2 regions of the Serratia sarumanii genome follow, and region 2 is predicted to be linked to the other one. Evidence: predicted binding sites of a transcription regulator. Region 2 holds the regulator's gene; the other holds the start of a gene.
What was found. Region 2 encodes PhoB, which activates phosphate uptake and scavenging genes when phosphate is short. Its sites were predicted from a motif close to CTGTCATAAAACTGNCNNAT; they were not measured.

Region 1: a site for PhoB is predicted at 1,768-1,787, ahead of pitA (inorganic phosphate transporter PitA). Genes of this name have one in related genera too.

What each region holds. Positions count from the first base shown of each region.
Region 1 is NZ_CP124750.1:4,821,892-4,829,671, forward strand. It holds gene add (adenosine deaminase) at 1-264, shown strand, start outside; gene SSARUM_RS22815 (BaiN/RdsA family NAD(P)/FAD-dependent oxidoreductase) at 293-1,492, opposite strand; gene pitA (inorganic phosphate transporter PitA) at 1,793-3,295, shown strand; gene uspB (universal stress protein UspB) at 3,369-3,704, opposite strand; gene SSARUM_RS22830 (SDR family oxidoreductase) at 4,137-4,910, shown strand; gene SSARUM_RS22835 (hypothetical protein) at 4,977-5,246, shown strand; gene SSARUM_RS22840 (monovalent cation:proton antiporter-2 (CPA2) family protein) at 5,239-6,993, shown strand; gene SSARUM_RS22845 (DUF924 family protein) at 6,999-7,580, shown strand; gene SSARUM_RS22850 (LysR family transcriptional regulator) at 7,632-7,780, shown strand, end outside.
Region 2 is NZ_CP124750.1:995,714-1,003,493, reverse strand. It holds gene SSARUM_RS04685 (PstS family phosphate ABC transporter substrate-binding protein) at 1-814, opposite strand, end outside; gene phoR (phosphate regulon sensor histidine kinase PhoR) at 829-2,145, opposite strand; gene phoB (phosphate response regulator transcription factor PhoB) at 2,170-2,859, opposite strand; gene sbcD (exonuclease subunit SbcD) at 3,075-4,307, shown strand; gene sbcC (exonuclease subunit SbcC) at 4,304-7,555, shown strand.

The DNA.
Region 1 (7,780 bases), 1.3 Mb from region 2:
AATCTCGTCTGCAATCTGTTCGACAGCATCGACAGTCACCCGATAGACCGGCTGAAAAGGATGGGAGTGCGGCTGAACGTGAATACCGATGCGCGCACCGTCGCCGATACCACGCTGAACAAGGAGTACCGGCTGTTGCATGACGCCTTCGGCTGGCAGGATGAAGATTTTAACCGCAGCAACCGACAGGCGCTGGAGGCGAGTTTTCTCGACGGCGACACTAAAATGAAATTAATGAATCAGCTCAAGGCCGGGCCAATGTGACCCGGTACGTTTCAAGGCTGAGCGGGTTTTAACGCTCCTGCGCCGCCAACGCCTGGGCGCAGGCCCAGGCCGAGCTCCACGCCCACTGGAAGTTGTAGCCGCCCAACCACCCGGTCACGTCCACCACTTCGCCGATAAAATAGAGCCCCGGCGCCTTGTGGGCTTCCATCGTCTTGGAGGAAAGTTCGTTGGTGTCGACGCCGCCGAGCGTCACTTCCGCCGTGCGGTAGCCTTCGGTGCCGTTCGGCTGCACGCGCCAGTTCTGCAACAGCTCCACCAGCGCCGCCTGCTGCGGCGTATTCAGCTGCTTCAGCGTGGCCTCCGGCAGTTGTCCCAGGGTTTGCAAGCACTCCACCAGCCGCTTCGGCAAGTGCAGCGCCAGGGTGTTTTTCAGACTTTGGTTCGGGTGCTCTCGGCGTTGATCATCCAGGAAGGCCGCCAAATCCAGCTCAGGAAGTAAGTTAACGCTCACATACTCACCCGGCTGCCAGTAGCTGGACAGCTGCAGCACCGCCGGGCCGGACAGGCCGCGATGGGTAAACAGGATGCTTTCACGGAAGCTGACGCCGTTCTCGGCGGTGATCACCGCCGGCACCGAGACGCCGGACAGCGTCTGCACATGCTCCAGCAGCGGCTTATGCAGGGTAAAAGGCACCAGCCCGGCGCGCGTCGGCAGCACCCTGAGGCCGAACTGCTCCGCCAGCTTGTAACCGAACGGCGAAGCGCCCAGCCCCGGCATGGACAAACCGCCGCTGGCCACCACAAGTGATCGAGCACTCACTTTTTCACCATTCAGCGCCAGCGCGTAACCATGTTCGGTTTTCTCCACGCCCAGCACTTCGCTGCGCAGGCGCATCGTCACCTGGCCCAGCTCGCACTCTTTGACCAGCAGATCCACCACCTGCTGCGCCGAGTCGTCGCAGAACAGCTGCCCCAGCGTTTTTTCATGGTAGGCGATGCCGTAGCGGTTGATCAGATCGATGAAGTCCCACTGGGTGTAGCGCGCCAGCGCCGACTTGCAAAAGTGCGGGTTGTTCGACAGATAGGCCGCCGGTTCGGCGTACATGTTGGTAAAGTTGCAGCGCCCGCCGCCGGACATCAGGATCTTGCGGCCCGGTTTTTTGCCGTTGTCGAGCAGCAACACGCGGCAACCGAGTTGCCCCGCCTGCGCAGCGCAAAACATGCCGGCGGCGCCCGCCCCAATCACTACGACATCAAACTGTTCCACCTGAGCCTCACTTATCAAAACCACAATCGCGACAAAAGGGCGCCATATTACGCCGTTTCGCCGCCGGTCACCGCCAAATTCACGGCGGCAGATTGTAAAGCCCCGGCGCCGCCAACGCCATAGTAAGAAAATATTACAGAGGTCAGAGGAGAATAACGCATTGATATTCCATATTTTTGTTATAGGCGCGTCATCGTTTCGTCATGTCCAAATCAAAAAAACGTCATATTTTCCTTTTCCCCGGCCCCGGTTGTCACTGATAATGCGCGGCGTTCATGTCCACAAACTGGCGTAACGCTTATGCTGCATTTGTTCGCTGGCCTGGATTTCCATACCGGCCTGATGTTAATTCTCGCATTGTTGTTCGTGTTGTTTTATGAAGCCATCAACGGTTTTCATGATACGGCCAATGCGGTCGCTACAGTTATTTATACCCGCGCCATGCGCTCGCAACTTGCGGTCGTGATGGCAGGTTTGTTCAACTTTCTTGGCGTAATGCTCGGCGGTTTGAGTGTTGCTTACGCCATCGTCCACTTGCTGCCTACCGATCTGTTGTTGAACGTCAGTTCAGCACACGGATTAGCCATGGTCTTCTCCATGCTGTTGGCGGCAATCATCTGGAACCTCGGCACCTGGTATTTCGGTCTGCCGGCCTCCAGTTCCCATACGCTGATAGGCGCAATCATCGGTGTCGGTTTAACCAACGCCCTGATGACCCACACTTCGGTGGTGGATGCGCTTAACGTCCCGAAAATGATTGGTATTTTCCTTTCTCTGCTGTTCTCGCCGCTGGTCGGCATGATGGTGGCGGGAGTGATGGTGTTCGCCTTGCGCCGCTATTGGAGTGGCACCAAGAAACGCCAGCGTATCCACATGACCCCTGCGGAACGTGAAAAGGTCGACGGCAAACGCAAGCCGCCGTTCTGGACCCGTATCGCGCTGATCCTGTCGGCGATTGGCGTCAGCTTCTCGCACGGCGCCAACGACGGCCAGAAAGGCATCGGCCTGATCATGCTGGTGCTGATCGGCGTTGCGCCGGCCGGCTTCGTGGTCAATATGAATGCAACCGGTTATGACATCACCCGTACGCGTGACGCCGTGACCCACCTGCAGCAATATTACCAGCAGCACGGCGACGCGCTGTCGCATGCGGTGTCGTTGACGCCGCTGGTGCCAAGCCCGGATGACGAAGCTGCGCCGAACAAGCCGGCCGAGTTCCACTGCGACAGTTCGCGCGCCATGCCGGCGATCGAGCTGGCTCAGGGCATGCTGACCAACCTGCAAAGCTACGATCAGCTGACGGTTGAGCAGCGCAGCCACCTGCGCCGCCTGCTGATGTGCGTGACCGACACGGCGGATAAAGTCGCCAAGCTGCCGGAAACCTCATCCGCCGACCAGCGCTTCCTGAAGAACCTGCGTCAGGATCTGCTGCAGACCGTCGAGTACGCGCCGATGTGGATCATCGTCGCCGTCGCGCTGGCACTGTCACTCGGTACTATGGTGGGCTGGAAACGCGTGGCCACCACCATCGGCGAGAAGATCGGCAAGAAAGGCATGACCTACGCCCAGGGCGTATCGGCCCAGATGACCGCGGCGCTGTCTATCGGCGTGGCGAGTTATACCGGCATGCCGGTCTCCACCACCCACGTCCTCTCTTCGGCGGTTGCCGGGACGATGATCGTGGACGGCGGCGGCGTGCAGAGCAAAACCGTGAAGAACATCCTGTTGGCCTGGGTACTGACCCTGCCAATCTCGATTCTGCTTTCCGGTGCGCTGTATTGGGTTGCGTTGAAGCTGATCTAAGCGATAAGCATCATGAGGAAGGCGGCCGCAGGGCCGCCTTTTTTTTGCCTGCATCAAGGGAAACAGGAAGGCATTAATACCAGATCATCAGCGCTATCAGGCTGATGACCACCAGGCCGCACAGGGCCGAGGTCAGCATGAACTGCCCGCGCACCCGCTCGCAGCGGCGAATAAACTCCGGATCGTGGTGCTCGACATAGCGTTGCGCAAAGATATAGCGCACCAGCCTCAGCTGCTTGCTGGGTTGCCCGTGGGCGGTGAAGAAACCGCCGCCGTCGACGTATTGGTACAGCAACGGGTCACAGCCGCGCAATACCACCAGCAATGCGCGCAGAGAAGAGTAATACCGCACCATGTTAACCACACACACCACACATAAGGCCCAAAACAGCGCGACGGTACTGATCATGATTACCCCCTCAAGGCGTTGTTATCCGCGGCCATCCGCCGGGTCCAACCGCCCTACCTCATTACCCGATACTCTGCTGGAGCTTACCGCTCTCATCCCCTTTTTTGCCTGCACGGGCCATGCCCATAACCCACCGCCTCCAGAGACGTTACCGCACCGCACAGAGAGATTTGCACGGCGTGATTCCACTCAGAGGGGAAATGGTGAGGCCCATATTCATCATTGTAGGTTAATGAAACGCAAACTGGCCTGATCAGTGGATAAAATTTACCGCCACGCGCCGAAACGCCCCCGCCGGGGCGTTATAAGTGATAACCGTTCGTCTGCAATTAGTCGTTTTTCCTGGATAGTCTATCCCGCCCCACGCCGCTGATCTTTCCCCCCACGCTGGCTAGACTCAGGTTTCCGTTACGCTCATCCAAGGAAACTGTTATGGCAAACCATTCAATCAAGGGAAAAACCGTCCTGATCGCCGGCGGCGCCAAAAATCTCGGCGGGCTGATCGCGCGCGATTTGGCTGAACAAGGCGCCAAAGCGGTAGTGATCCACTACAACAGCGCCGCCTCCAAAGCCGAAGCGGATAAGACCGTCGCCGCCATCCAGGCCGCCGGGGCGCAAGGCGTCGCGCTGCAGGCCGATTTAACCACCGCGGGCGCGGTCGAGAAGCTGTTCGCCGATGCTGTCGCCGCCGTCGGCAAGCCGGATATCGCCATCAATACCGTCGGCAAAGTGCTGAAAAAGCCGATGATCGACATCAGCGAGGCCGAGTACGACGAGATGACCGCGGTCAACGCCAAAACCGCGTTCTTCTTCCTGAAAGAGGCGGGCAAACACCTCAACGACAACGGTAAAATCTGCACGCTGGTCACCTCGCTGCTCGGCGCCTTCACGCCGTTCTATGCCGCTTACGCCGGCACCAAAGCGCCGGTGGAGCACTTCACCCGTGCCGCCGCCAAGGAGTTCGGTGAGCGCGGCATCTCCGTGACGGCGGTCGGCCCCGGCCCGATGGACACCCCGTTCTTCTATCCGGCCGAAGGCGCCGATGCGGTGGCGTATCACCAAAGCGCGGCGGCGCTGTCGCCGTTCAGCAAAACCGGCCTCACCGATATCGAAGACGTGGTGCCGTTTATCCGCCACCTGGTCAGCGACGGCTGGTGGGTTACCGGCCAAACTATCCTGATCAACGGCGGCTATACTACCAAGTAACACCGCATGGGGGGCGCGCGTCTGGCGTCCGCCCCCGCCAGGAGGCGCAGCGTAGAGGATATTGCAATGCACATGCTAATGGTCATTGGCGGAGGCGTGGTTCTCCTGGGATTGTTTGTGCTGTTCGGCTGGCTCTGGGGCGCCAGCGCGGCGGGCATGGCGCTGGCGGCAAAAATTTTCGTCCCGGCCTGGTTGCTGATCGCGGCGGTCAATATGTGGGTGGGCGTCGCCCACGCGGGCTACAGCCTGCGGGCGGAGTTGCCGATCCTGCTGCTGGTGTTCGCGATCCCCGCAGCCATCGCCGCGTTCGTATTCTGGCGCCTCGCCCATGTCTGAAAGCGCCGGCGACCTGCTCAACGTGGTGACGCTACTCGGCGCCGCCGTGGTGGCCGTGCCGCTGTTCAAGCGCTTGGGGCTGGGCTCGGTGCTGGGTTATCTGGCAGCCGGTTTGGCGATTGGGCCGTTCGGCTTTGGTTTGTTCAACGATGCGCAGACCATCCTGCACACCGCCGAGCTTGGGGTGGTGATGTTTCTCTTCATCATCGGCCTGGAGATGCGGCCTTCTCATCTGTGGAACATGCGGCGCGATATTTTCGGCCTGGGCAGCCTGCAGGTATTGAGCTGCGGGCTGCTGCTCACCGCCATCGGCATGGCCTTCGGCTTTTCATTGGCCATCTCCTTCATCTGCGGCATGGGATTCGTGCTGACGTCTACCGCCATCGTCATGCAACTGTTGGGCGAGCGCGGCGACATCGCCAGCCCGCGCGGTCAGAAAATCGTCGCCGTATTGCTGTTTGAAGATCTGATGATTGTCCCGCTGCTGGCGCTGGTGGCGTTCATCGCGCCGGCCGGTTCATCGACGCCGGTATCCGGTTCCGCCTGGGGCGGCATCGCCATCGCCGCCGGTGCGCTGGCCGCGCTGGTGGCGGCCGGCATCTGGCTGCTGAACCCGCTGTTTCGCATTCTGGCGCACGCCAAAGCGCGCGAAGTGATGACCGCAGCCGCGCTGCTGGTAGTGCTTGGCGCCGCTTTGCTGATGCAGCTGGGTGGCCTCTCCATGGCCATGGGCGCCTTTTTGGCCGGCGTGCTGCTGTCGGAATCGACGTTCCGCCATCAGCTCGAAGCCGACATCGAGCCCTTTCGCGGTCTGCTTTTGGGGCTGTTCTTCCTCGGCGTCGGCATGTCTCTCGATCTGGCCGTGGTGGCGCGCAACTGGCCGCTGATCGTCAGCGGCGTGCTGGCGATGATGTTCATCAAAGGCCTGTGTATTTACTGCGTGGCCCGGTTGACGAAAAGCTCGCACGGTGATGCTCTCGACCGCGCCGTACTCATGGCGCAAGGGGGAGAATTTGCGTTTGTGCTGTTCGCCGCTGCGCTGGCCAATCAGGTGCTGCCTGCGGAAGCCAACGCCAACATGACCGCCGTCGTGGTGCTGTCGATGGCTTTGACACCGCTGGCGGTGTTGATCCACCAACGCCTGCGCGTCTCGTCCGACGCCTCGTTGGACGGCACGGAACAGCCCACCGGCTTGACCAACAGCGTGCTGATCGTCGGGTTCGGCCGTTTTGGTCAGATCGTCAGCCAGCACGTTTTGGCGATGGGCGCCGATATCGCCATTATCGACCGCGAACCCCAGGTTGCCCGCGACGCGCAAGACTTCGGCTTCAAAGTTTACTATGGCGACGGTGCGCGCATGGATGTGCTGCATGCGGCGGGCGCCGGCCACGCCCGCGCCATCTTGGTCTGCATTGACGATCCGCAAGCCGCCACGCAGATTGTCGAACACGCCAAAACCCACTTCCCGCAGGCCCGCGTGCTGGCTCGCGCTCATGACCGCGAACATGCCATCGCGCTGATCAAGGCCAATGTGGATTACCAAATTCGCGTCACCTTAGAGTCCGCCATGTCTTTCGGGCATGAAGCTATGTTGGCGTTGGGCTCCGATCCGGAAACCGCGGCGGATCTGATGGCCGAGCTGCGGCGCAAGGATGCCGAACGGTTGGCGATGGAGGTGTCCGGCGGCATTTACGCCGGTACATCGATGATTTTGGGCAATGCGCCGACCAAGGCGAAGAAGGAATGACGGGCATGCCGACCCTTTTCCGCCGGCGCAGCGATGCGCTCGCGGCCGATAATCAAACGGCCGATGAGGTGGTGCGGTTTTGGCGAGACGCCGGCGCAGAGCAATGGTTCCGGCAGGATCCGCGCTTCGACCAACGCTTTCGCGCGCGCTTTTTGGGCCTGCATCTGGCGGCGGCCCGGCGTGAACGCGACGACTGGCTTAAGACGCCGGAAAGCGCGCTGGCGCTGATGATCCTGCTCGACCAATTTCCGCGCAACGCTTTTCGCAACACCGCCCACATGTACGCCACCGATCCGCTGGCGCGCCGCTTCGCCCGCATCGCCATTGCGGCGAACTACATGCAGGCCGTCGAGCCTTCGCTGCGCCTGTTTTTTTGCCTGCCGTTCGCCCACTCGGAAAATCTCGCCGATCAGGATCTTTCCGTGGCGCTAAACGCTCAACTGGGGCCGGCTGAACGCGCGCACGCCGAGGGACACCGCGATATCATCCGCCGTTTCGGTCGTTTCCCACATCGCAATCAGCTGCTGTTGCGCGATACTACCACGCAGGAGCAAGCCTTCCTGGAGCAAGGAGGGTTTGCCGGATAACGCCGCAGAATGCTTTAAGCGGCAATAATAAGGACAATAACGGGCGCATCGATGGACAGATTCAATCAATACCGCGTATTCGTGCAGGTGGCGGAGATGGGCAGCTTTATCCGCGCAGCCCATGTGCTGGAGGTGCCGCGCGCCTCGGTGTCCGCCGCCGTGCAACAGCTGGAAACGCAGTTGGGCGTGCGCCTGCTGCA
Region 2 (7,780 bases):
GCGGCTCCAGCGGTTGATTGGGGGCTTTGTTGATGTAGATATAGAGATAGCGCGACAGCGGGTAGCGATCGTTGCGCACGTTGGCGGCGGTAGGCGCGACATAGTCCTCTCCCGATTCCGCCAACGGCAGCAGCCGCACGCCGCTGGCGCGAAAACCGATGCTGGCGTAGCCGATGCCGTTGAGCGAACCGGCCACCGCCTGCACCACCGAGGCCGAACCGGGCAGCTCATTGACGCGCGGCATAAAATCGCCGCCGCACAGCGCGCGCAGTTTGAAATAGCCGTAGGTGCCGGACGCCGAGTTGCGGCCGAAGCGCTGCAGCGAGCGCGTCGCCCAGTCGCCGCTCAGCCCCAGCTCGCCCCAACGCGTCAGCGGCTTGCTTTCACCGCAGCGCCGGGTGGCGGAGAAAATGCGATCGAGCTGCTGCAGATTGAGGCCGCGCAGCGGGTTGTCCTGATGCACCAACACCACCAGCGCATCCACCGCCACCGGCACCGCCAGCGGCGCATAGCCGTAACGGTGTTCGAACGCCGAAACCTCGGCCGCCTTCATCGGCCGGCTCATCGGGCCCAGCTGCGCAGCGCCCGCCGCCAACGCGGTCGGCGCGGTCGACGAGCCGGCGGCCTGGATCTGCAGGTTAACGTTGGGATAATGCCGGCTGAAATCCTGCGCCCACAGCGCCATCAGATTCGCCAAAGTATCGGAACCGACGCTGGACAGGTTGCCCGCCAGCATGCCGTCGGGCTGCGCCAGCGCGCCGCGTCCGGCCAGCAGCGCCAGGCAAAGCAACAGCCCTCGGGTTATTCGGGTCATACCGGTGTCTCGCGTTAATTTTTCACCGCATTCTCTGATAAAGCGGCGGGAACAATCAACCGGTTGGGTAAGGTAAAGATAAAGCGGGTGCCGATCCCCGGCTCGCTGAGGATCTCCAGCCGCGCGTCGTGATGGCTGAGCGCATGTTTAACGATCGCCAGCCCCAGCCCGCTGCCGCCGGTCTGGCGCGAACGGGCCTTGTCGACGCGGTAAAAACGCTCGGTCAGGCGCGGCAGGTGTTCGGCGGCGATGCCCGGCCCGTTGTCGCTGACCTGGAACTGCGCGCCGTGCGCCGTCTGCTGCCAGCTCACTTCGATATGGGTGCCCTTCGGCGTGTGGTTGACCGCGTTGTACACCAGGTTAGACACCGCGCTGCGCAACTGGTCTTCATTGCCGAACACGTTGAGCTGTTCGTTCACCCGGAAAGTGATCTCGTGATTGCCGCCGCTCAGCGACTGCGCCTCGCGCTGCAACACCCGCAGCATCAGCGGGATATCCACCCGCTCGTTCATGTCGACATTGGGCGCCGCCTCGATGCGCGACAGCGTCAGCAGCTGCTTGACCAGCCCGTCCATCCGGCGGGTCTGCTCCTGCATGGTGCCGAGCGCCTTGCTGCGCAGCGAACCGTCCTGCTCTTCGTCGCCCATCATCTCCAGATAGCCCTGCAGCACCGTCAGCGGCGTGCGCAGCTCATGGCTGACGTTGGCGAAGAAGTTGCGCCGCGCCCCCTCCAGCTGGCGCATCTGGGTGACGTCGCGCGCCACCATCAGCAACTGCCCTTCGGAATAGGGCATCACGCGGAATTCGACGTAGTGTTCGTTGTTCAGCTGCAGCGTCAGCGGGCGTGAGAACTCCTGCTGTTGCAGATAGTGGCTGAATTCCGGATAACGCAGCAGGTTGAGGATGTGCTGGCCGTTGTCTTCCGGCCAGCGAAAGCCGAGCAGATGCTGCGCCAGCCCATTGCACCAGAAGATGTTGCCTTCAACGGTGGTCATCACCACCGCATCAGGCAGCGATTCGGCCCCGCTGCGAAAGCGCTTGATCAGCAACGCCAGCTCGCGCCGGCGGCGGCGATTGCGCTGCTGCATCTGATACAGGCCATAGAACAGCGGCTCCCAGCTCCAGCGGCCGGGCGGCGGTGTCATACTGCGGTCGATCCACAGCCAATGGGAGAGTTTGAGCTGGTTGTAGAAATTCCACACCAGCGCCGCCAGAGCGGAGGCCAGCAGGAACCAGGGCAGATAACCGAAAATCAGCCCCAGCAGTAAGGCGGGCAGACAGAAAAGAGCCAGCTCCAGAGCCAGCCTCTTCCACGACAGACGTTCTAACACGGCATATTCTCCAGCGCAGCGCGATCAATAGCGCGTTGAGAACCGGTAGCCGGTGCCCCGAACGGTTTGAACCATTTTATCATGCCCACTGGTTTCTAACGCCTTGCGGAGCCGACGGATATGCACGTCAACGGTACGGTCTTCCACATAAACGTTAGTGCCCCAGACGTGATTAAGCAACTGCTCACGGCTATAAACCCGCTCCGGGTGGGTCATAAAGAAGTGCAGCAGCTTGAACTCGGTCGGCCCCATGTCCAGCGCCTGATCGTTCGCCATCACGCGGTGGGAGGACGGATCCAGGCTCAGCCCTTGCATTTCAATCACCTCTTCCACCGCCATCGGTGAAATGCGGCGCATGACCGCTTTGATGCGCGCCACCAGTTCCTTGGGCGAGAACGGCTTGGTGATGTAATCATCCGCCCCCACTTCCAGACCGCGCACCCGGTCTTCCTCTTCGCCGCGCGCGGTCAGCATCATCACCGGGATATCGCGGGTCAGCGCTTCGCGCTTCATATGTTTGATAAACTGAATGCCGGAACCGCCGGGCAACATCCAGTCGAGCAACACCAAATCAGGGAACGGCTCAGACAGGCGCGTCACGGCGCTGTCATAATCCTCGGCTTCCAACGGTTGGTAACCATTCTGTTCCAACACAAAGCACACCATCTCACGGATCGGCGCTTCGTCTTCCACCACCAGTATGCGTCTTGCCATCGTCAATCCTGCCAATGTGTTAGCGACTTTGCGGGCGCCATTATGCGTCAGTTTTGTGACACTTTTATGAAAAAAAGCGGCTGTTATAGGCAGTAAGCATAGCGATTATTTCCCGGCGCAAAGAAAAATCATCCGGTTGTCATCATCATTGCGCCGGGACAGCCGCCGCCGCGGCCTTTATAATCATCGCCATTACCTTTGCATCCGGGAGTGTCATGCGCCTGATCCACACCTCTGACTGGCACCTTGGCCAGTACTTTTTCACCAAAAGCCGCGCCGCCGAGCACCAGGCTTTTCTGAACTGGCTGATCGAGCAGATCGAGCAGCAGCAGGTGGATGCGCTGATCGTCGCCGGGGATCTGTTCGATACCGGTTCGCCGCCCAGCTACGCCCGCGAGCTGTACAACCGCTTCGTGGTGGAGCTGCAGCGCACCGGCTGTCAGTTGGTGGTGCTGGGCGGCAACCACGACTCGGTGGCGACGCTGAACGAATCGCGGGAACTGCTCTCCTGCCTGAACACCACGGTGATCGCGAGCGCGCAGGGCTCCCTTGAGCAGCAGATCGTGGTGCTGAACCGGCGCGACGGCCAGCCGGGCGCGGTGCTGTGCGCCATTCCTTTTCTGCGGCCGCGCGATCTGCTCACCAGCCGCGCCGGCGAATCCGGCGCGCAAAAACAGCAGGCGCTGCAGGAAGCTATCGCCGAACATTACCAGGCGCTGTATCAGGCGGCCTGCGAACGCCGCGATCGGCTGGGCCTGCCGCTGCCGATCGTCGCCACCGGCCACCTGACCACCGTCGGCGTCACCACCTCCGACTCGGTGCGCGACATCTATATCGGCACCCTCGACGCCTTCCCGGCGCAGGCCTTCCCGCCCGCCGACTATATCGCGCTGGGCCACATTCACCGCGCGCAGAACGTCGCCAAATCAGAGCATATTCGCTATAGCGGCTCACCGATTCCGCTCAGCTTCGATGAACTGGGCAAAGCCAAAAGCGTCTTCCTGGTCGATTTCGCCGACGGCGCCCTGCAGCAGGTAGAAGCGTTAGCGATCCCGCAGTTCCAGCCCATGCAGCTGATCAAAGGCGATCTGGCCGAGATCGAACGGCAGCTGCAGCAATTTGCCGACTATGCCGGCGAGCTGCCGGTGTGGCTGGATATCGAAGTGGCGACGCAGGACTACCTCAGCGATATCCAGCGCCGCATCCGGCTGCTGGCGGATGAGCTGCCGGTGGAAGTGGTGCTGCTGCGGCGCAGTAAAGAGCAGCGCCGCCAGGCGATCGCACAGCAGGATAAGGAAACGCTCAACGAACTGAGCGTCAACGAGGTGTTCGAACGGCGCCTGGCGCAGGAGGCCGACATGCCAGAAGCGCGCCAACGGCGGATGCATCAACTGTTCCGCCAGGTGGTCGAGGCGGTGCAGCACAATCCTGAGGAGACCCAACCATGAAGATCCTCAGCCTGAGGTTAAAAAACCTCAACTCGCTGCAGGGCGAGTGGAAAATTGACTTCACCGCCGAGCCGTTCGCCAGCAACGGCCTGTTCGCCATTACCGGCCCGACCGGCGCGGGCAAAACCACCCTGCTGGACGCCATCTGCCTGGCGCTGTACCACCAGACGCCGCGTCTCAACGTCACGCCGAGCCAGAATGAACTGATGACCCGCCACACCGCCGAATCGCTGGCGGAGGTCGAATTCGAGGTCAAGGGCGTCGGCTATCGCGCCTTCTGGAGCCAGCGCCGCGCCAAAAACGCGCCGGACGGCAACCTGCAGGCGCCGAAGGTGGAACTGGCGCGCCGCGAGGACGGCAAGATCCTGGCGGACAAGGTGCGCGACAAGCTGGAGATCACCGCCGCCATCACCGGGCTGGACTTCGGCCGCTTCACCAAATCGATGATGCTGTCTCAGGGGCAGTTCGCCGCGTTCCTCAACGCCGACGCCAACGATCGCGCCGAACTGTTGGAAGAGCTGACCGGCACCGAAATCTACGGGCGGCTGTCCGAACAGGTGTTCGAATCGCACAAGCAGGCCAAAACCGACCTGGATGGGTTGCACCAGCGCGCCAGCGGCATCGAGCTGCTGAACGATGAACAGCGCCACTCCCTGACTGAACAGCTGACGGCGCTGAGCGCGCAGGAAAGCGCCCTCGGTAAGCAAACTCAGCAACAGCAACAGGCGCTGAGCTGGCTGCAGCAATGGCAACGCCTCCAGCAACAGCAAAACGAGGGTCAACGGCGGCTGGAAACCGCCCAGCGCGAGCAGGCCGAGGCCGCCCCGCAGCTGCAGCGGCTGGCGCTCAGCGAACCGGCCGAGAAATTGCGGCCGCTGCGCGGTGAACGCGATCGCTGCCGCGCCGAGCTGCAGACGATACAACAGCAGGCAGCCCAGCTGACGCAGCAACAGGAACAGCACTCGGCGCAGTTGGCGCCGCTGCAGCAGGCGGTGGAAAAGGCCCGTCTGGCGCAGCAAGCCCATGCCGAGCATATGCGGCAACAACAACAGCTGATCGATGACCAGGTCGCCCCGCTCGACCATCAGATCGCCCAACTGCAGTCGACGCAGGCCGAGCGGCGACAGGCCGGCGATGCCGCCGCGCAGCAGTGTGCCAAACAGAAAACCACGCTGGAGCAGCTCACCGCCGAGCGCAGCCAGCTGACGGCGCAGGCCGCACAGCATCAGCAGCAGTTGAACGCGCTGACCGAAGCGCTGGCCGTTCAGCAACAACAGCAGCAGGCGCTGGCGGCGCAAACGCCGCTGGCCCCGCTGCGCCAGCGCCTGAGCGCCCTGGCGGATCTGCGCCCGACGCGCCAGCAGTTATTTACGCTCGCCTCTTTATCGCAACAAGTTGTTAAACGGCTGGAACAGCAGCGGCAAGAGCTAAACATCGGTCAAAATGAACTGACCCAGTTGGAGCCACAGTTAGAGCTCATCCGTCAGCAATTTAAGCAGCAGAAAGCCCACCAGGCCGATGTTGAAAAAACCTATGCGCTGGAACAACGGATCGTGGGTCTGGAAGCCGAGCGCGCCCGTTTGCAACCCGGCGCCCCCTGCCCGCTGTGCGGCTCATGCGAGCACCCGGCGGTAGAACAATACCAAGAGGTAAAACTGTCAGAAACTGCGCAACGTCTGGAGCAAATGAAAGTCCAGACCGAAGCATTGCAAAAACAAGGCGTCGAGCTGCGAGCCCGTTACGACAACCTGCAACAGCAATTGCAACGCCAACAGCAGGCTATCGCGCAGGATGAGCAGCAGCTGGCTGCCCAACAGCAGCAGTGGCAGCAGCTCAGCGCGCCGCTGGCATTCGACTTTACGTTGGCCGAGGGCGAGCGGCTCAGCGCCTGGCTAAGCGGCTGCGACGATGAAGAGCGGCGCGGGCAACACGCGCTGCAGCAGCATGAACAGGCGGCGCAGGCGGTACAGCAGGCGAAAGACGCGCTCGCCGCTCTGCAAACGCAGCAGCAGCAGGCGCAGCAACGGCTGGCGCTGCTCGAAGAGCGCTTTACGCTGCTGCAGAAAACCCATGCCGACAGCCTGCAACAGCAGCAAGACCTGCAACAACGCTGGCAAGAAGGCGAGAAGACCCTCGCCGAACGGCGCGCGCAGCGGCTGGCGCTGTTCGGCGAACAGCAGGTCGCCGAGGTGCGCGAACAGCTGCGCGCCAAACAAACCGCCTGTGAGCAGGCCAGCTTGCAGGCCGCCGAGCAGTGGCAAAAAGCGCAGGAACTGCGCGAGCGCCTGGCCGGCCAGCAGGCCGGATTGCAACAACAGCACACCCAAATGCAGGAACGGCTGCAGCAGGCGCAGCAGCTGTGGCAGCAGGCGCTGGCCGACAGCGAATTCGCCGATGAAACCGCCTTCGCCGCTGCGTTGCTGGACGACGCCCTGCGCCGCGAATTGCAGCAGCGCAAAGAGCAACTGCAACAGCGCCAGGTGGAGGCCGCCGCCCTGCTGACGCAGGCGACGCAAACGCTGGAGCAGCATCGGCAAAGCCGCCCTGAAGGGGTGGATGAAGCCAACGCGGATCTCGACGCACTCACCCAATCGCTGGCCGAGCTGGCACAGCAGTTGAAAACGTTGCAGCTGCGCCAGGGTGAACTGCGCAACCAGCTGGAAAGCGACGCCGCCCGCCGCCTCAATCAACAGGCGCTGTTCGAGCAAATCGTCCGCAGCCAGCAAGACTACGACGACTGGAGCTACCTCAACCAGCTGATCGGCTCGAAAGAAGGCGACAAGTTCCGCCGCTTCGCTCAGGGGCTGACGCTCGATCATCTGGTTTATCTGGCCAACCTTCAGCTCGGCCGGCTGCACGGGCGCTACCTGCTGCAGCGCAAAACCAGCGACGCGCTGGAGCTGCAGGTGGTGGACACCTGGCAGGCCGACGCGCTGCGCGATACCCGTACTCTGTCCGGCGGCGAGAGCTTCCTGGTCAGCCTGGCGCTGGCACTGGCGTTGTCCGATCTGGTCAGCCACAAAACCAGCATCGATTCGCTGTTCCTCGACGAAGGCTTCGGCACGCTGGACGCCGAAACCCTCGATACCGCGCTGGACGCGCTGGACAGCCTGAACGCCTCCGGCAAAACCATTGGCGTGATCAGCCACGTCGAGGCGATGAAAGAGCGTATTCCGGTGCAGATCAAGGTGAAAAAGGTCAACGGGCTCGGCGTCAGCCGGCTGGAGGCGCACTTCAGGCTGGAATGATCACGCCGTGCGCGGCGCAGAAGTGTGACCGCGGCGGCACTCCGCGGTGAAAAGCGTTGAGCCGCGGCGAGCACGGGTTATTATGCAGGCATAACAGGATTGTTACTGTATCCCCTCCGCCGCTCAGGCCGCAGGACAGAAACATAAAATACAGGCAAAACCTGACGCCCGGGATCGCTCCCGGGCGTCAGGTTTTTTCGTTTTCAGGATGCTGAAACACCGGGA